3 regions of the Clostridium subterminale genome follow, and region 3 is predicted to be linked to each of the others. Evidence: predicted binding sites of a transcription regulator. Region 3 holds the regulator's gene; each other region holds the start of a gene.

Region 1 (6,934 bases), on a different contig from region 3:
AGTATAATTTATTTTGAAATTATCATTAAAATTAGTGTAAATCTAATCTAAAGGTGAATATGATTAAATTCAAAATTTTAATAAAATCACTTTGAATGCAGGAATTTACCTTTAGACAAGCATTATTAAAACATATAGTTACCTATATCAATACTATTTTAGGATAGTACTTCGTTAATTATTCACTCAAAATAAAACTTTAATCGAAAACGAAGATTTTACTAAAGTATGCAGGAAAAATAAATTCAAGCATTAAAGCTTGAGTTATTGGCTTTTTACTTGAATATGTGTATTATGTAAATAAAAGATGAAAAAGTAGAGTTATTGTAAAGAACTTAATAGAAAAAGGTAATTTCTAAAGAGTTCAAAGTATTATATAGTCAAGGTTACTATACATAAATATGGGGAGGTAAAAGTATGTCAAATGTTATATATAGAAAATTAGAATTAGGAGAATGTGAGCATATAAACAAAATGAATCCATCTCAATATATAGGAAAGGCATGGAGAGAGGTGGATGGAAACCGTAAATTAGTGGAAATCAATTATCATGATTGTGATTGGCCAAATGGGTATGAATACCATCTTAGAGAGTTGAAAAAAACTATTTTAAGTGGTGGAAGTGCCATTGGTGCTTTTGATACGAATAACAAATTATTGGGATTTTCAACAGTTAACCGTAAATTTTTTGGTGAAAAATTTAATTATGTTTTATTAGATCAACTTTTCATAACTTTAGAATGTAGAAATAAAGGAATAGGCAAAAGGTTATTCATACTTTCTGCAAATGTTGCAAGAGAGTGGAAAGCAGATAAAATTTATATTTGTGCAGGTTCTGCTGAAGAAACAATTGCTTTTTATTTTTCAATAGGATGTAAAGAAGCGGAGGAAATAAATCAAGAACTATATGAAAATGACACAAGAGATTATCAATTAGAGTTTTCATTATAAAAATGACACATGCATGAGCAAATAAAAGATTAGTCAACTAACCCAATTAAAGTATAACTTTGAAAATTAAGATAAATAACTATTGAAACAGTTTATATTAAATGATAATATTTAAATGTTATAATTTAAATTGGATTAAAATACAAGGGAAACTGTGAAATACATATTTAGTTTGGGCATCTTATATGTATGGAGTTAGTGATGCAACCGACCCTATATTCATAATTTTATGAATATAGGGTTTTAATTTTATATTTGATGAATTATTACATAACTAAACATAGGAGGTATATGTAAAAATGAATATTTTAATTATTGATGATTCTACTTTTTCTCAAAAAATAATAGGTAACTTAATTGTAAAATATTTAGATGGTGTAAACACTTATTTTGCAAAGGATGGAGAAGAAGGATTAGAAAAGTACAAAAGTATTAAACCTGATTATACATTTGTGGATTTATTAATGCCTAAATTAAATGGAGGAGAACTGATAAAACTAATAAATGAGTATGATTCTAATGCAAAAATAATTGTAGTTTCTGCAGATGTTCAAAAAAGTATAAAAGAAGAAATAGAATCATATGGGGTAATAGAATTTATAAACAAGCCCTTTACTGAAGAAAAAGCCAAATCTATATGTGAGATAATAAGGAATGTTCGAAATGAATAATAGAGTAGAAAGAGAAGATATATTAAAAGAGTTATTTAATATAAGTGTTGGTAAATCAGCGAGTATACTGTCTGAAATAATAAATAAAAAAATATTATTAAATGTACCAAATTTGAAAATTTTAAGTTTAAATGAAAAAACAATAGCAATAGATGATTATCTTCCACAAGTAATGCAAGGAACTATAATGGTATCCTCTATAGCATTTGAAGATGAACTGAGAGGAAAGGCAAGTTTAATATTTCCAGCAGATAAAATGAGAACATTTATAGACCTGTGTTTAAATGAAAATGATGAAAATCAACTAAGTAATATGAATTTTACTGATATAGATTTTGATATTATAAAGGAAATTGGTAATATAATATTAAATTCAATAATTGGAGAAATAGGAAATTATCTAAAATTAAGATTAAATTATACTTTACCAGAAGTTAACGTATTTAATAAAGTAGATTTTGAAAAAAATATAAAGAGCAAAGAGTATGAGCATATTTTGATGCTATATATAACCTTTAAAATAGACAATTCAGAAATAGCAGGTGCTATAATAATTAATCTTACTTTAAGTTCATTAAGTCAATTATTAAATAAAGTAGGAATGATAGAAGATGATTTCTGTGGATAGAATTTTATATAATATATTAGATAGTATAGATGAAGGAATAATAATATTAGACGAAGATTTAAAAGTTTTATTTTGGAATAGCTATATGGAATGTTTAACTCATATTAGTGAGGATAAGGTAATAAATAGCTGTATATATGATATTATTCCAAGTCTGAATAAAGGTTATTTTAAAGATACAATGAAGTGCATAGTCAATGATGGAAGAAAAATATTTTTTTCAGCAGCAATGCATAAAGATTTGCTAAGTAATAATAAAAATTTAAATTTAAAGATAAGTAGAATAGAGAAAGATAATTTGAATTTTATACTTATTGAATTTATTGATGTGACTAATCAATTTTTACGTATCGATCAACTAAAAAAATATGTGAATGAATTATATATTTTAAATAAAGAATTAAAGGAAAAGGAAAAAACTATTAATAAATTAGCTTATTATGATGGACTAACAGGTGTAGCAAATAGAACATTATTTTATAAAATGGCAGATGAATTTTATAATAATGCTAAAAGAAATAATAGTCTTTTAGGGCTTATGTTTATAGATGTTGATAAATTCAAATATATAAATGATACATATGGACATAAAAAAGGTGACGAGGTTCTCATTCATGTAGCTAAAATATTAAAAGAATCTACTAGAAATGGGGATATAATTGCTAGATTTGGTGGAGATGAATTTTTAATATTGCTACATTCTATAAAGAGTTACCATGATTGCGAAGCTGTAGCCTCCAGAATTAATAATAGTACTGAAATTTTATATTGTAAAGAAGAGCAAATAAAAATATCTTTAAGCATAGGTATTAGTATATTACCCGATGAGGCTAATGATATTGATGAACTAATATTAGAAGCAGATAGAGCAATGTATAAAGCTAAAAAACTAGGTGGGGATGGATACTATTTCTTTTAATAATAGTAAAAACAAGGGTACTGTGTAGAGATTACAAGTATCCTTGTTTTATGTAACTTAGCTTAGAGTTTATTTTTTTTGCATAAATGCAGGAATGCTTTCTACAAAAAAATTAACAAAGGTGTCCTTAAACTTTTCATCTTCCTGCTTTAATACCCCAAGGGAATATTGCATTGCAATACCATCTAGTGCTGCTATTAAAATAGTAGCAAGACTTTTTTTATAGTCTTCATTTTCAATACCAAATGCGTAAAAGTACATATCTGCTACTTTGTTGATTATTTCATTATAATCTTGTTTAAGGCTTTCACTAAGAGATCCACCTTTTGATAACACATAACCTATTAATAGAACTAAAAGGCGTTGCTCATTAACTTTTGACATACGTTCTCTAACTTTATTACTAATTTCATTTAACATATTTTCAGTGCTTTTAAGATTACTACTTTCATCTTTTTCAGAGAGCTTTTGAGCAAAGTACGTAGCTTCCTTTACTGCATGGTAGAATAGCTCGTCCTTATTCTTAAAATGATGGTATATGGCACCAGTAGTAAGACCAGCAGCTGAGGCTATTTCACGCAAACTTGTTTCTTCAAAGCCATTTTCTATAAATACACTAATTGCGGCATCTAAAATACGTTGTTTTTTTTGATTTTGTTGATTAGCGTCCATATTATTCACCCCATTTATAAATAGTATATCATAATTTTACAATATAGGTTTTCCTTTATCACAGTACTATTGTTTAAAGAATATAGCATTTAATATTTTCGCAATATATTTATTATTTTGAATGTTAATTCATTGACAAAGGAAAATATGTATTATATCATAAACATAACAACTGTTATGTTATATTGTGGGATAGCTGGTAATTATATATTAGAGGCTACTTCAATAAAATAACCTAAATTAAGTATGAAATGGGGGAGAGGTTATATGGAGGCATATAAAGTTTTAGAAATCAAGCAAAATGTTTTTGACAACAATGACCGTCAGGCAGAACTACTTAGAGAGGATTTAAAAAAAGATGGGGTCTTTTTATTAAATCTCATGTCATCACCTGGTTCTGGGAAAACGACGACCGTTTTAAGAACAATTGAGGCTTTGAAAAATGAAATGAATATTGGTATTTTAGAAGCTGATATTGATTCAGATGTTGATGCACATAAGGTTTCACAGACTGGTGCTAAAGTAATTCAGTTGCACACAGGAGGAATGTGTCATCTTGATGCTGATATGACTAGACAAGGTTTAGAGGGGCTTGGAACTGAAAATGTTGATTTTGTAATATTAGAGAATGTCGGTAATTTGGTGTGTCCAGCGGAATTTGACACTGGTGCATCTAAAAATGCTATGATTCTAAGCATACCTGAGGGGGATGATAAACCTTTAAAATATCCTTTAATGTTTTCTATAGTTGATGTTTTATTAGTTAATAAAATGGATGCAGCAGACTATTTTGAATTTGATTTAGAGGCAGTAAAAGAGAGAGTAAAAAAACTGAATCCCAATATTAAAGTTATTCCAATCTCAGCTAAAAATGGAGATGGAATTGGTGAATGGGTTGACTGGATACGTACACAAGTAAATAGTTGGAAGGATAAATAATTTTTTTAATATTCATAATATTAAAAATGTAAAACGATTTTTGTGTGATTTTGACCATAGATAATAATCAGCTCATTTCAGTTACTTTTGTTTTAATAACTTAATAAACCTAAAAGTGCTGACTATTTTCATATACTTATTACTAATAAAGAAACTTGCCATACTTATAATATATTGTAACATTAGTGTTTATATTTTGGGTTATGGCTCACATATAATTATTATTGGGAGGGATAATATATGGTCAAGGAAAAGGTACTTGATCTTGCAAATCACATCAGCAATAAGAAACGTGGCTCGAAAAATGAAATAAAAACTACAGATCCGGAGTATATGATTCTTGAACCTGTTGTTACAGAGGAAATGGCCGAAGTAGTACTTTGTATGGAAATACGTAAAAAAGTTACAGCTAAAGATGTTGCTCCTTTATGTGGCAAATCTGTAGAAAGAACAACAGAACTTTTGTTAGAATTAGCAGATGCAGGTGTTTGTTTTGTAAATGAAATTGATGGAGTAGATACATTTTGGTATGAGACATGGGTTCCCGGCATCATGGAAATGATGGTTAACAATAAAAAGAATGTTGAAAAGTATCCTCAAATTCCCAGAGCTTTTGAAGCTTATGGAAGAGTAAGAGGACCTAAGACAGCGGGTAGTTTTCCTGTAGGGGTAGGTCTTATGCGTGTTATTCCTATAGAACATGCTATTGAAGGTGAAACAAGAAGAGCATCCTATGAGGAAGTTTCTAAATATCTTAATGACAATGATATTTTCTCAGTTGCTGATTGTTCATGTCGTACAGCAAGAGAAGCTATGGGAGAAGGTTGCGGTCACCTGAAGGAAGATATTTGTATTCAGATGGGGCATGCTGCAGAATATTATATACGTACAAAGAGAGGTCGACAGATTACTCGAGAAGAAGCCTTTGAAATTATTAAGAGAGCAGAGGAAAATGGTTTAATGCATCAGATACCTAATTTGGATGGTTCAGGTAAAACTCATGCTATTTGTAATTGCTGTGGATGTTCATGTCTATCTTTAAGAACTGCTAGTATGTTCATTAATGCTGATATGGTACGCTCAAACTATGTTTCTAAAGTGGACAAAGATAAATGCGTTGCTTGTGGAGAATGTGTTCAAAATTGTCCTGTTAATGCACTACAATTAGGTCAAAAATTATGTTCCAAAACACCAGTTACTACTGAGATAAAAAGAACAGAAACCCCTAGGGATACAGATTGGGGTCCTGATAAATGGAATCCTGATTATCGAATAAATAGGAAAGATGTAGTTGATACGGGTACAAGTCCTTGTAAAACCAATTGCCCAGCTCATATTGCTGTTCAAGGCTATGTTAAACTTGCATCTCAGGGAAGGTATAGGGAAGCTCTTGAGCTTATCAAACAAGAAAATCCATTTCCAGCAGTATGCGGACGTATTTGTCCAAGAAAATGTGAAACAGATTGTACTAGAGGGGATATTGATGATCCAGTTGCTATTGATGAAATCAAAAAATTTATTGCAGACCAAGATTTAAATATTGATCACCGATATGTGCCTAAGCGTAGACACGAGTATGGTAAAAAAATTGCAGTAGTAGGAGCTGGTCCTTCAGGCCTTAGCTGTGCATACTACTTAGCTATTGATGGTTATAATGTAACTGTGTTTGAGAAAGAAGAGGTTCTTGGTGGAATGTTGACCCTGGGAATACCTGCTTTCAGACTTGAAAAAGAAGTTATAAATGCAGAAATCAATATATTGAAAGAATTAGGTGTTGAATTTAAGACAGGCGTTGAGGTTGGAAAAGATGTAGGTCTTAATGAGTTAAGAAATCAAGGATTTAAAGCTTTTTATATTGCAATAGGTGCTTGCACTGGAAGAAAGCTTGGTATAGAAGGTGAAAATTCGGAAAATGTTATTACAGGGATCGACTTCATGAGAGATGTAAACTTAGGTAAGGAACTAAAACTTGAAGGTAATGTAATCGTAATCGGTGGAGGTAACGTTGCTATTGATGTTGCAAGAACAGCTACTAGAATTGGGGATATACAAGTTAAAATGTACTGTCTAGAAAGTCGTGAACAAATGCCTGCCCTTCCAGAAGAAATTGAAGAAGCATTATCAGAGGATATTGAAATCAATAATTCTTGGGGG
Region 2 (6,934 bases), 350 kb from region 3:
AGGAACTCTAGAGGATATTGCATTAGATAAAAATGTAGTAGAGCAAGCAGACAGGGATATGACAAAGGCTCATGAAGAAATTACCAAGAAAAATGAGGAATTAGAAATTCTTATGAAATTTGTAGATGTAGAGGTACTAAAGTATACCAAACAACTTGACTATAATATAGTATATAACAAGAGTAAATGCTATAAATTAGTTTAGAATAAATGGCTATGGGATTACCCATAGCCATTTACTATTCTTTTATTTCATAATTATTATTTGTAAGGGTAAATACTTCTTTAAAGCCGTTAGTTAGATATAGCTCATGATCTTTAGTTATGAAAATTGCTTCAACACCATTTAATGAGTTAATAAGTTTTAAACCTTTATCTACGCCAAGGGCAAATAAAGTAGTTGATAGAGAATCACCATCTATAGACTTATCAGATAATATGGATACACCTAAGATGTTGTTGTCATATGGATATCCTGTTTCTGGACTTAGAATATGGTGATAGTTTTTACCTTCGTGCTCAAAGTATCTTTCATATATTCCAGAAGTTACAATAGATTTATTACTGACATCTACAAATCCAATAGTATCACTGCCAGATTTATCAGGGTTTTGAACTCCTACCTTCCAAGGGGTACCATTTATCTTATCACCAAGTACATAAATATTACCACCTAAATCGATGATTGCACTAGATACTCCAGCATCTTTTAAAATTTTTGCTACTTCATCAGCAGCATACCCCTTTGCAATTGCACCTAAGTCTATAATCATATTAGGGTCTTTTAAAAATATACTCTTCTTACTTTCATTTATTTCAATTTTATTATAGTCAACTAAATCCTTCTTTTCATTAATTTCTTCTTCAGAAGGAACTTTAGCGTCGTCTGTACCAATCCCCCATAACTTTACTAAAGGACCTATAGTAATATCAAGGGCACCATTAGAGAGTTTAGAATATTCAAGTCCTTTTTTTATAACATTAAAGGTATCGTTGCTAACCTCCACAGGCTCTATGCCAGCCATTTTATTTACTTCATCTAATTCAGTATTAGATTTATTTATACTTAATATATTTTCAAGTTCCCTTAAACGAGTAAAAGCTTCATCTATTATAGCAGTGTCACTTTTATCATAAATGGTTACAGTACATACTGTACCAATGACTAGCTCTGTTTTACTAATTGGGTTTTTAGGTAATTTTTGATTTGCGCATCCTGCACTAATAATAGTAATTAAAGATAATACTAAAAGGCAAGAAAGTTTTTTGAAGAATTTCATATAAGCCTCCTTATCTATATAATAGTAGTATAAAATTTTGACACTTAATCAATGGAAATAATATCCTAGTTAAGGAGATTATAAAATCATCCTAATAACATTATAATTTATTATAAAGAATTTTTAAATATAAAATAAATAGAGTTATTATAGATATTGATTATATATAAATCGGAAGAAATAAATATAAGACTTTAGGATATCCTAAAGTCTTATATTTTATATTATTTATGAAAATACTATTTTTTAGCTTTAACTACTGCAGTTTCAGTTTTACCATCATTTGCATATTGGACAGCTGCGTCAGCTAAAGTTTTGAAGTCATCTCCAGAAGTAGTTGCTCCGGTTATTGCATCAACTGTTGCAGGGTCTTGCTTTTCTACAAGAGCTTTTGCATATTGAGCTGAGAACTCAACAGGTCCAATTCCAGATACTTTTGTCATACTTTCTTGATACTTAGCATCTTTGCTCTTTAGATCTCCAGCTTCATTTACGTAGTCAAATTTAGCATCAGTGATTTTTCCATCGGCTACTGTAATTTCAACTTGTCCTTTCCAACCATGGTCATCAAAAGTATCAAATTCAGATTTGTAACTTCCATCCTTCATTCCTTTTGAACCACAACCAACTAACATTCCAGCAGTTAAAACTACTGAAGATAATAAAGCTATAACCTTTTTATTCATTACTGAATCCCCCTAAAAATATTCTTGTTTTTTACAAAAATTATATACTGTTTTTATGATTTAATTATAAACTATAACAAAAAAATAGTAAATATATTTCACAATAGTTTGTTAAAAAATTATTTACAATTTATGAGCTTAATTAACATATATAACATAAAATTCAATAAAAGAAAAATATTCATTATAAGTTAATGAATATTTTTCTGAAACTTTTTAATCACTAAGGAATTTAGGTCAACATATTGATATAATAAGAATAAAAGATTAAAATTATTTTATTTGAACTATTAAATGTATAGGAGCAGAATGGATATGAAATTAATGAAAAAAATGGATGTGGTAATAATTGTAATATTACTAATAGTATCATTTATACCTTACATAATGCTAAAAAATTATCAGAGGAGTTATGAAGGAATAAATTATGCTGTTATTTCTATAGATGGTGAAGAGAAAAAGAGAGTCGAATTAAAAGAGGCGTTAGATGAAGAATTTACATTTAACTCATCCTATGGAATTAATAAAGTTGTGGTTCATAATATGAAGATAGGAATTGTAGATGCAGATTGTAAGGACAGAATATGCATAGATGAAGGATTTATAGGAGAGGTTGGAGAAAGAATAGTATGTCTGCCTAATAGATTAATTATTGAAATTGTAGGAGAACAAAAGAGTAGTGAAGGAGAAGATGTAATTTCTCGTTGAGGTGAAAATAATGAACAATAAAGAAGTTAGTAAAAATATTAGAAAAATGATATACATATCCCTATTAGTGGCCATGTCTTTAGTTCTACATATATTTGAAAATATGATTCCCGTGCCATTTATAACTCCGGGAACAAGGTTAGGACTTGCTAATATCATTACGGTAATAGCATTATACACTTTAAGTTATAAGGAAGCTTTTTTAGTGTTATTTTTAAGAATTTTACTTTCTGTAATGTTTGGAGGGAGTGTATCTCGATTAATATATAGTTTATCCGGTGGAATTTTAAGTTATATATTTATGGTGTTTACAAAATATCTAGGAAAAGAAAAAGTAAGTATTGTAGGGGTAAGTTGTGCAGGGGCAGTATTCCATAATGTAGGCCAATTACTTGCTGCTTCATTAATAGTGAAAACTATGAGTATTATGCTATATTTGCCTATTATGAGTGTGGCAGGTATAGGAACTGGTATATTTGTTGGAATTACAAGCAATTTTGCAGTAGAACATTTAAAAAAAATTTTTGGTGTAAATGGACAATGGTTTTAGGAGTAAATTGTATAAAAAGAGAAAAAACCACTAAAAATATATCTATGAAATGGTATAATTTTACTTGGTATATGGAAACTTAAAATAATGTATTTTATTTAGGAGGGAAAATATATGAGGGTTGATGAAGAAATACTCAATTTTGCATTTAATAGTTTAAATGAATACATTGTAGTGGTTAATGAAGATGGAATTATCACAATGATGACAGATGGATATAAGAAGTTTTTGGGATGTAAAGAACCAGAGGGTAAGCATGTAACTAAGGTTATACCTAATACAAAATTACATCTTATAGCTAAAAATGGATTTAAAGAAGTTGGAGATATACAAGAGGTTAATGAACATAAAATGATATCTATGAGAGTTCCTATAGTAATAAATGGGAAAATTAGAGGTGCTATAGGTAGAGTTATGTTTAAGGATATAGATAATTTTAAAATTTTAAGTAGTAAAATATCTCATTTAGAAAAAGAAGTTCAGTTTTATAAAAATGAACTTACTGTTGAGAATAAAGCAACCTATACCTTTGATAAAATTATTGGAAATAGCTCTAGTTTCTTAGCAGCTATAAAATTTGCAGAGAAGATTGCAAGGGGCGATTCATCTGTATTAATTACAGGTGAGAGTGGTACAGGAAAAGAATTAGTTGCACAGTCTATACACAATAGTAGTAAAAGAGCAAGGAAGCCTTTTGTTAAAATAAACTGTGGAGCTATACCGACAGAGCTATTTGAATCAGAAATGTTTGGTTATGAAGAAGGGGCATTTACAGGAGCAAAGAAAACTGGAATGAAAGGTAAGTTTGAGCTTGCAGATGGAGGAACTATTCTTTTAGATGAAATAGGAGATATGCCTCTTTTTATGCAGGTAAAATTGCTAAGAGTTCTTCAAGATAGAGAAATTGTAAGAGTAGGTAGTAATGATGTAAAGAAGATAGATGTAAGGATTATAGCATCTACAAATAAAAACTTATTACAGCTAACTCAAGATGGTAAGTTTAGACAAGATTTATATTATAGATTAAATGTTATGCATGTCAAACTTCCAGCATTAAGAGAAAGAATTGAAGATGTAGGACCATTAGCAGAGGCCTTAAGAGTTAAGCTATGTAATAAATATGGAATATATAGTGAAGGAATAACAGAAGAAACTTTAGATTATCTTAAATGTTATAACTGGCCGGGTAACGTTAGGGAATTAGAAAATGTTATTGAAAGAGCAATAAATTTACTTAATACAGAGCTTAAAATTTTACCAGAGCATTTACCAGCGAAGATATTAGATTGTAATAAAAGAAAGATTGATTATGAAAATAAGCAACTTAAAGACATAGTAGATGAAGTAGAAAAGCAGGTAATTATGGAAACTTTAGAGAAACTTAATGGGAATAAGAATGAAACTGCTAAGGTTTTGGGTATTAGTAGGCAAGGTCTTTACAAGAAGATTAATAGATTTAATATGGAACTTTAAAATAGTGTAAACTAAAGCACACATGTAAACTAAGTTTACATGTGTGTAACATTTTGGATAATTAACCCTTTAATTAGATTTAATGTATTAATAAATGATGAAAAAAAACTGCTAATTATTGATTTTGCTTTAGGTGATTTATTTAACATTAAAGTTATAATATTAACAAAGATTTGTTTAAGGAAAAACTGTAAACTCGAGTTTACAGTTTTATTTTCATCAATTAACTAGAAACTAGATATTTAGGGGGTTGTAGAAGTTGGCATGGAAACTGCTATATAAATAAGCGTAATAAACATAGACTTAGTAACCCTATGTAGATATATAAACAAGTGTAGATATATAAACAAGGGATAAAATAGTATCTAACACAATAAATTATTTAAAGAAAAGGATGGAGTTAATATGAAAGAAGTTGTTATTGTAAGTGCTGCTAGAACAGCAGTAGGATCATTTGGAGGTTCATTATCAAAATTATCAGCAGCAGAAATTGGTGCTGTAGCTGCAAAAGAAGCAATAAAAAGAGCAGGAATAGATCCAGCTATTATAGATGAAGCTATTATAGGTAATGTTATAAGCGCTGGACTTGGACAAAATGTTGGAAGACAAGTAGCTTTAAAGGCTGGTTTAAAAGAAGAATCTACAGCAATTAGTATTAATAAAGTTTGTGGTTCAGGAATAAAAGCTGTAACACTTGCAGCTCAAGCAATAAAATCAGGAGATGCAGACGTAATCCTTTGTGGTGGAACAGAATCAATGAGTAATGCACCATATGTATTACCAACATCTAGATGGGGACAAAGAATGGGCGATTCAACAATGGTTGATACTATGATTAAAGATGGTCTTTGGGATGCATTCTATGATTATCACATGGGAGTTACTGCAGAAAATATAGCTGAAAAATGGAGTCTTACAAGAGAAATGCAAGATGAATTTGCTTTAAGTAGCCAATTAAAAGCTGAAAAAGCTGTAAAAGAAGGAAGATTTAAAGATGAAATAGTACCAGTTGAAATACCACAAAGAAAAGGAGATCCAATTGTATTTGATACAGATGAATTCCCTAAATTTGGTTCAACAATAGAGAAATTAGGAAAACTTAAGCCAGCTTTCAAAAAAGGTGGAACAGTTACTGCAGGTAACGCTTCAGGAATAAATGATGGAGCTGCTATGTTCATAGTTATGTCTAAAGAAAAAGCTGAACAATTAGGAGTTAGCTATCTTGCAACTATAAAATCTTACGCATCAGCAGGTCTTGATCCACAAATAATGGGATATGGACCATTCGAAGCTACAAGCAAAGCTTTATCTAAAGCTGGATTAACAGTTGAAGATTTAGACTTAATAGAAGCAAACGAAGCCTTTGCTGCACAATCATTAGCAGTAGCTAAAGATTTAAAATTTGACATGAACAAAGTAAATGTAAATGGTGGAGCAATAGCTATTGGACACCCAGTTGGAGCATCTGGAGCTAGAATATTAACTACTCTTATCTACGAAATGATTAAGAGAGATGATAAAAAAGGTCTTGCTACACTATGCATAGGTGGCGGACAAGGAATCGCAATAGTAGTAGAAAGATAAGTGACACTCCAAATCTATGATTTGGTTAGTGGAACTTACTCATTCGAACGCATGTAAGAAGGAGTATCCTTGCGAGCAAAGCGAGAAAAGAAAATCTTTGATTTAACATTTCGAACGCATGCAAGAAGGAGTGTACTTACGAGCAAAGCGAGAAAGAGAATTATTAATTAGCTATAACTTTTTTAGTATAAATAAAAAAATCAGTTCATTGTAACTTTACAATGAGCTGATTTTTTATTTTGACTAGAATATTTCATGAAATACTACACAAGCTAATTTAAATACCATGGGAGGAGAATTTTATATGGGAAAAAGAAAGCAAAAAAGAAAAGATAATAAAAATATTTTTTTAATTATTATTGCATTAATAATTGTTTTTATAGTGGTATATCTTTTATTTTATTATGGATATATGAAGCGTACCGTAAGTAGCTATGAAGATAAAATTTATCCTCAAGTTTTTGTAGAAGGAATTGAAATTGGAGGAAAAACTAAGGATGAAGCTATAAAGCTTTTAAATGAAAAAACTAAAGAACTTATTAATAATGATATTAAGATAAAGGTGAAAGATAAAGAATATAAAATTGATTATGATAGCTTAAGTATAAAAAGCAACTTACAGGAAACTATTATAGAAGCTTTAAATCATGGAA
Region 3 (6,934 bases):
GCCTTTTGCATTACCTCTTTATTTTTCTCTTTAAGGTCTATAAAGGCTGTATAATTTCCGTTATAGCACTGTGCAGTTCCGCCTATAAGCTCTATAGTTTTGTTAGTAATAGCATCTAAGAAGAATCTATCGTGGGAAATTACTATAATTGTACCTTTAACTTCTTTGAGATAGTTTTCTAACCATTCTATAGCATCTAGGTCAAGATGGTTTGTAGGCTCATCTAGAAGCAAGATTTCAGGTTTTCTAAGAAGCAGCTTACATAAAGCAACTCTAGTCTTTTGGCCACCGCTTAATATGGATATGGACTTATCAAAATCAATTTCTGTGAAACCGAGTCCTTTAAGTACACGACTAATTTCGCCTTTATAAGTGTAGCCACCACGATTTTCATATACCTCTGTTAAAGTAGTATAATCTCTTATAATTTTATTGTGATAATCCTCTTTAGATGCATCATAAGGCTCTTTCATCTTTTCTTCTAAATTATGTAGTCTTTCCTCCATATCTAGCAGTGACTTAAATACTGAAAGAAGTTCAGTATATATGGTGTTATCTGAATCTAGGGAAAGATTTTGAGAGAGATATCCAAGTTCCTTTGATTTATCTATAAATAGCTCGCCACTATCATATTCCATTTGATTAGTTAAAATTTTAAATAGAGTTGATTTACCAGCACCATTAGCACCTATTAATCCTATTTTTTCACCTTCATTTATGTTGAAGGTAATATCTTTTAAAATCATATCTATTCCAAAGTATTTACTTATATTTTTACAACTTAAAACTATCATTTATTTCACCGTCCTACTAGCATTTTATCATGAAAGCTAAAAAAATTAAATTAATTTGTATATTAGGGTAGATTAGTGGGTATTGTGAATAATAAGACAGATTTATATATAATATAATAAAAAGTAAAATACGTGTAAAAGTTTAGATTATAAGGCTATATTGACTATTTATAAAAAAGTTGAAAAATAATTATAATTTATATGTACAATGTGTCATTTTAAATGTAAAATATAGCATTATAGTTTATTTATTTGATAAACAGAGTTCTTAGCATTAATTTATTTGATACTTAGAAGTCGTCGTCCTTTAGGGGGAATCGTTATCCAGGGACATAACAGCTCTTAACTCCAACTTTTAAAGAAGAGAGGAGTATTAGAGCTGGTAGTCATCGGATAAAAAATATATAACAAACTTATGGTTAGTATAGTATAATAGCTATATGAATCAAAAGTTTGTTAAACATGAGAGTATAATAGTTGACTTAAAGAGTATTTTTGGGAAAGTTACAATATAGAAATAAAGTTTAAAAATATGAGAACAAAAACGAGGAGTTGATAATAGGTGGAGAAGAAAAGAAGCATTTCTATGGCCGTAATAAAAAGGCTGCCTAAGTACTATAGATATTTACGTGAATTAGATAAAAATGAGGTTGATAGAATATCATCTAAAGAATTAAGTGAAAGAATTGGATTTACAGCTTCACAAATAAGACAAGATTTAAATTGTTTTGGAGATTTTGGTCAGCAAGGGTATGGGTATAATGTTAAGGAATTATTATATCAAATATCTGTTATATTGGGACTTAATAAAGAATATAATACTGTAATCATTGGAGCTGGAAATATAGGTCAAGCAATTGCTAATTATACAACTTTTGATAAGATGGCGTTTAATCTAAAGGGTATTTTTGATGTGAATGTAAAACTTATTGGACTTAAAATAAGAGATATAGAAATAAGAGATATGGATGAGCTAGACAGTTTCTTACAGAGGGAAAAGATTAATATAGCTATAATTTGTGTTCCTAAAAATAGAGCTCAAGGTGTAGCAGATGTTGTAACAAGAAATGGTGTAAAGGGAATATGGAATTTTGCACCTATAGATTTAAAGGTTAATGAAGATGTTATTGTAGAAAATGTACATCTTAATGAAAGTTTAATGACTTTAAGTTACTTATTAAATGAGCGTGAAAAAGAAGAAGACTTCCTTAATTAAAAGAATGGGCAATACAAGTTGTGAAAAATTTGTATTGTCAGTAAACTTTTTTAATTTAGCTATACAAATGGAAGAAAAAGATTTTATAAAAAACATAAATGTAGTTGAAAAAGAATTATAAACAGTCTATAATAGTGATTAAGGTATTAGAACCTTAATCACTATTTTTGTTAAATTAATAACGATTTATGGCGGCTAACACCTGAAAAATTGCATGGGGGATTTTGAACATGGATTATAAGAACATAGTCTTGGAAAAAGAAGGAAATGTGGCTTTAGTTAAACTAAACAGACCTAAAGCATTAAATGCTTTAAACACAGAAACTTTAAAAGAAATTGATTGTGTTATCCAAGAAATTTCTGGGGATAAAGAAATTTATGCAGTTATTCTTACAGGAGAAGGTAAAGCTTTCGTTGCTGGAGCTGATATTTCAGAAATGAAAGAAATGAATGCTATAGAAGGTAAAGAATTTGGTATTCTTGGGAATGGGGTTTTTAGAAAAATTGAAAAACTTGAAAAACCTGTTATAGCTGCAGTTAATGGTTTTGCATTAGGTGGCGGATGTGAACTTGCAATGGCTTGTGATATTAGAATTGCATCAGTTAAAGCTAAGTTTGCACAACCAGAAGCAGGGCTTGGAATAACTCCTGGGTTTGGCGGAACTCAAAGGTTATCAAGACTTGTAGGTGAAGGAATTGCAAAAGAGTTAATTTACACTTGTGACATGATCAATGCTGAAGAAGCTTTAAGAATTGGATTAGTAAACAAAGTGGTAGAACCAGAAACACTTTTAGATGAAGCAAAAGCTATGGCTAATAAAATAGCTAAGAATGCTCCTATAGCTATAAGCCAATGTAAGGCTGCTATCAATAGAGGCTTGCAAATGGATATTGATAGTGCGGTATTATATGAAGCGGAAGCATTTGGAATGTGTTTTGCTACTGAAGACCAAAAAGAAGGTATGACAGCTTTTGTTGAAAAAAGAGACAAGAATTTTAAGAATAGATAATCGAAATAGATAATCGTATAAGTAGGAGGTATTATAATGAATTTTTCATTAACTAAGGAACAAGAACTTGTAAAGCAAATGGTAAGGGAGTTTGCTATTAATGAAGTAAAACCTATAGCAGCTGAAATAGATGTTACAGAAAGATTCCCAATGGAAAACGTAGAGCAAATGGCTAGATACAACATGTTAGGAATTCCATTCCCAACTGAATTCGGTGGAGCAGGTGGAAATAACGTATCTTACGCTATGACTGTAGAAGAACTTTCTAAAGTTTGCGGAACTACAGGAGTTATAGTTTCTGCACACACTTCTTTATGTGGAGCTCCAATATACCAATTTGGTACTCAAGAGCAAAAAGAAAAATACTTAACACCACTTGCAAAAGGTGAAAAACTAGGTGCATTTGGTCTTACTGAGCCAAACGCAGGTACTGATGCTGCTGGACAACAAACTACAGCTGTACTTGAAGGAGATCACTACGTATTAAACGGTTCAAAAATATTCATAACAAACGGTGGAGTTGCTGATATCTTCGTAGTATTTGCAATGACTGATAAATCAAAAGGAACTAGAGGAATATCTGCTTTCATAGTTGAAAAGGATTTCCCAGGATTCTCAATAGGTAAAGTTGAAGAAAAATTAGGAATAAGAGCATCATCTACTACTGAATTAGTATTTGAAAACTGCATAGTTCCAAAAGAAAACTTACTTGGAAAAGAAGGAAAAGGATTTGCTGTTGCAATGCAAACTCTTGATGGAGGAAGAATTGGTATAGCAGCTCAAGCTTTAGGACTAGCTCAAGGAGCTTTAGATGAAGCTGTTGCTTACATGAAAGAAAGAAAACAATTCGGAAAATCAATAGCAGCATTCCAAGGACTTCAATGGATGGTTGCTGATATGGATGTTCAAATAGAAGCTGCTAGACTTTTAGTATACAAAGCTGCATATAAAAAAGATATGGGACAACCATACTCAGTAGAAGCTGCTAGAGCTAAATTATATGCTTCAGAAGTAGCTATGGATGTTACAACTAAGGCTGTTCAATTATTTGGTGGATATGGATACACTAAAGAATATCCAGTTGAAAGAATGATGAGAGATGCTAAGATAACTGAAATCTACGAAGGAACTTCTCAAGTTCAAAGAATGGTTATCGCAGGAAGCATATTGAAATAGGAGGTAGTGAAAGATGAAAATAGTTGTTTGTGTAAAACAAGTACCAGATACAAATGAAGTTAAAATAGATCCAAAAACAGGAACTCTTATAAGAGATGGTGTTCCTTCAATAATAAACCCAGATGACAAAAATGCTTTAGAAGGAGCTTTACAATTAAAAGATACTTATGGTGGACACGTAACTGTTATAACAATGGGACCTCCACAAGCAAAAGTAGCTTTAGAAGAAGCATTAGCTATGGGAGCAGATGAAGCTATACTAGTTACAGATAGAGCTTTTGCTGGAGCTGATACATTAGCTACATCTCACGCTTTAGCTGCAGCTATTAAAAACTTAGAGTATGATGTAATATTTGCTGGAAGACAAGCAATCGATGGAGATACTGCACAAGTTGGACCAGAAATTGCTGAGCATTTAGGAATGCCTCAAATAACTTATGTTGAAGCAGTTAGTGAAGAAAAAGAAGGCGTATTAAACGTAAGAAGAGCTTGGGAAGATGGATATGAGAATATCAGAGTTAAAACTCCAGTACTTTTAACTGCAATCGAAACTTTAAACGTGCCAAGATATATGAGCATTAAAAACATATTCGCAATGGCTAAAGAAAAAGAAGTTAAAGTATGGACTGTAGCAGACATTAACGTTGATGCTAGCCTACTTGGTCTTAAAGGATCACCTACAAAGGTTAAAAAATCAATGACTAAAGAAGCTAAAGGTCAAGGTGAAATATTTGAAGTATCACCAAAAGAAGCAGCTTCAATTGCGCTTTCAAAATTAAAAGAAAAGCACTTCATCTAAAGATATAAGTTAAGGAGGAAATTACCATGAATATAGCAGATTATAAAGGTGTATGGGTCTTTGCAGAGCAAAGAGACGGAGAATTACAAAAGGTTGCTTTAGAATTATTAGGAAAAGGAAGAGAAATAGCTGACAAGCTAGGAGTAGAGCTTACAGCAATATTACTTGGACATAAAAACATAGATGCAATTACTAAAGAATTAGGTGCTTTCGGAGCAGATAAAGTATTAGTATGCGATCACGAGTTATTAACTCACTATTCAACTGACGGATATACAAAAGTTATAACTGAAGTTGTAAACGCTAAAAAACCAGAAATCCTATTCATTGGAGCTAGCTTCATTGGAAGAGATTTAGGACCAAGAGTTGCAGGAAGACTTTCAACAGGTCTTACAGCTGACTGTACATCACTTGATGTAGATGCAGAAAACAACAACTTATTAATGACAAGACCAGCTTTCGGTGGAAACTTAATGGCTACAATCGTTTGTGGAGATCATAGACCACAAATGTCTACAGTAAGACCTGGAGTTTTCGAAAAGTTAGCTAAAGATGAAAATAGAACTTTCCAAGTTGAGAAATTTGACGTTCAATTATCAGCTTCTGATATAAGAACAGAAACTATGGAAGTTGTTAAATCAGTAAAAGAAATGGTAGACATTACTGAAGCTGATATCGTAGTTTCAGGAGGAAGAGGAGTTGGATGCAAAGAAAACTTCGCTTTACTTCAAGAACTTGCAGACGTAATGGGAGGAACTTTAGCTGGATCAAGAGCAGCTGTTGATAATGGCTGGGTAGAAAAAGCAGTTCAAGTAGGACAAACAGGAAAAACTGTAAGACCTACTATATATATAGCATGCGGAATCTCTGGAGCAATCCAACACTTAGCTGGAATGCAAGATTCTAACTTCATAATTGCTATAAACAAAGATGCAGATGCTCCAATAATGAAATCTGCAGACGTAGCTTTAGTAGGTGACTTCGCTAAAGTTATTCCAGAAATGATAGCTCAATATAAAGAAATCAGCAAATAATAAGTTTGTAAGACTTTATATTAATTGAATTTTATAGTACACAATTAACATAAGATGAGGGGATATACGGAGATGTATATACCCCTCATTTGTTAAATATAAGAAAATTAGGCTAATTAGGCTGAAATTTGTATACATATATTTATATTTATTGAGACATTTTTGATAAATATAAATATAAATATATAAAAATGTGGTAATATAGATGTATAATAGTCTATATTCCATAATAAAAAATCATGTAAGGAGTGTTTAATATGAAAAAGATATGTGTTTTAGGCGCAGGTACAATGGGATCAGGTATAGCTCAAGCTTTTGCCGCTAAAGGATATGAGGTAATAGTTAGAGATATAAAGGATGAATTTGTACAAAAAGGTCTTGGAATGATAGAAAAGAATATTAAAAAACTTGCAACAAAAGGTAAAATAACAGAAGAACAAGCTGAAGAAATTTTATCAAGAGTTAGTGGAACTACTGAATTAAGTTTGTTAGATGATGTAGATTTAATAATAGAAGCTGCAGTAGAAAACATGGAAATAAAAAGACAAATATTCAAGGAATTAGATGAAATCTGTAAACCAGAAGCAATCCTTGCTACAAATACATCTTCACTTTCTATAACTGAAATTGCTACTGCTACAAAGAGAGTTGATAAAGTTATAGGACTTCACTTCTTTAACCCAGCTCCAGTTATGAAACTTGTAGAAATCATAAAAGGAATGGGAACATCACAAGAAACATATGATGCAGTACATGAATTAGTTATTAATATATCTAAGGAGCCAGTTCAAGTAGAAGAAGCTCCAGGATTTGTAGTAAATAGAATATTAGTACCTATGATAAATGAAGCAGTTTGCATCTATGCAGAAGGTATTGCAAATGCTGCAGATATAGATAAGGCTATG

Evidence for each region. The regulator Rex, encoded in region 3, represses fermentation and respiration genes when NADH is low (regulators of the CRP and FNR family bind a similar motif). The targets are predictions, from matches to a motif close to ATTGTTAANNNNTTAACAAT.
Region 1: the regulator Rex is predicted to act here: its motif matches at 3,962-3,981, upstream of hypB (hydrogenase nickel incorporation protein HypB).
Region 2: the regulator Rex is predicted to act here: its motif matches at 4,848-4,867, upstream of ABDZ93_RS14715 (acetyl-CoA C-acetyltransferase).

Annotation. Positions count from the first base shown of each region.
Region 1 covers NZ_BAAACI010000008.1:150,801-157,734, reverse strand. The annotation lists gene ABDZ93_RS17245 (GNAT family N-acetyltransferase) at 418-951, shown strand; cyclic di-GMP riboswitch class II at 1,090-1,172, shown strand; gene ABDZ93_RS17240 (response regulator) at 1,251-1,622, shown strand; gene ABDZ93_RS17235 (chemotaxis protein CheC) at 1,615-2,250, shown strand; gene ABDZ93_RS17230 (diguanylate cyclase domain-containing protein) at 2,243-3,169, shown strand; gene ABDZ93_RS17225 (TetR/AcrR family transcriptional regulator) at 3,239-3,841, opposite strand; gene hypB (hydrogenase nickel incorporation protein HypB) at 4,109-4,780, shown strand; gene ABDZ93_RS17215 (FAD-dependent oxidoreductase) at 5,021-6,934, shown strand, end outside.
Region 2 covers NZ_BAAACI010000007.1:218,647-225,580, reverse strand. The annotation lists gene ABDZ93_RS14745 (hypothetical protein) at 1-205, shown strand, start outside; gene ABDZ93_RS14740 (FAD:protein FMN transferase) at 240-1,280, opposite strand; gene ABDZ93_RS14735 (FMN-binding protein) at 1,520-1,966, opposite strand; gene ABDZ93_RS14730 (NusG domain II-containing protein) at 2,282-2,674, shown strand; gene ABDZ93_RS14725 (Gx transporter family protein) at 2,685-3,224, shown strand; gene ABDZ93_RS14720 (sigma-54 interaction domain-containing protein) at 3,339-4,697, shown strand; gene ABDZ93_RS14715 (acetyl-CoA C-acetyltransferase) at 5,103-6,281, shown strand; gene ABDZ93_RS14710 (VanW family protein) at 6,586-6,934, shown strand, end outside.
Region 3 covers NZ_BAAACI010000007.1:568,542-575,475, reverse strand. The annotation lists gene abc-f (ribosomal protection-like ABC-F family protein) at 1-794, opposite strand, end outside; gene ABDZ93_RS16235 (redox-sensing transcriptional repressor Rex) at 1,357-2,010, shown strand; gene ABDZ93_RS16230 (short-chain-enoyl-CoA hydratase) at 2,241-3,020, shown strand; gene ABDZ93_RS16225 (acyl-CoA dehydrogenase) at 3,057-4,196, shown strand; gene ABDZ93_RS16220 (electron transfer flavoprotein subunit beta/FixA family protein) at 4,210-4,995, shown strand; gene ABDZ93_RS16215 (electron transfer flavoprotein subunit alpha/FixB family protein) at 5,022-6,029, shown strand; gene ABDZ93_RS16210 (3-hydroxybutyryl-CoA dehydrogenase) at 6,287-6,934, shown strand, end outside.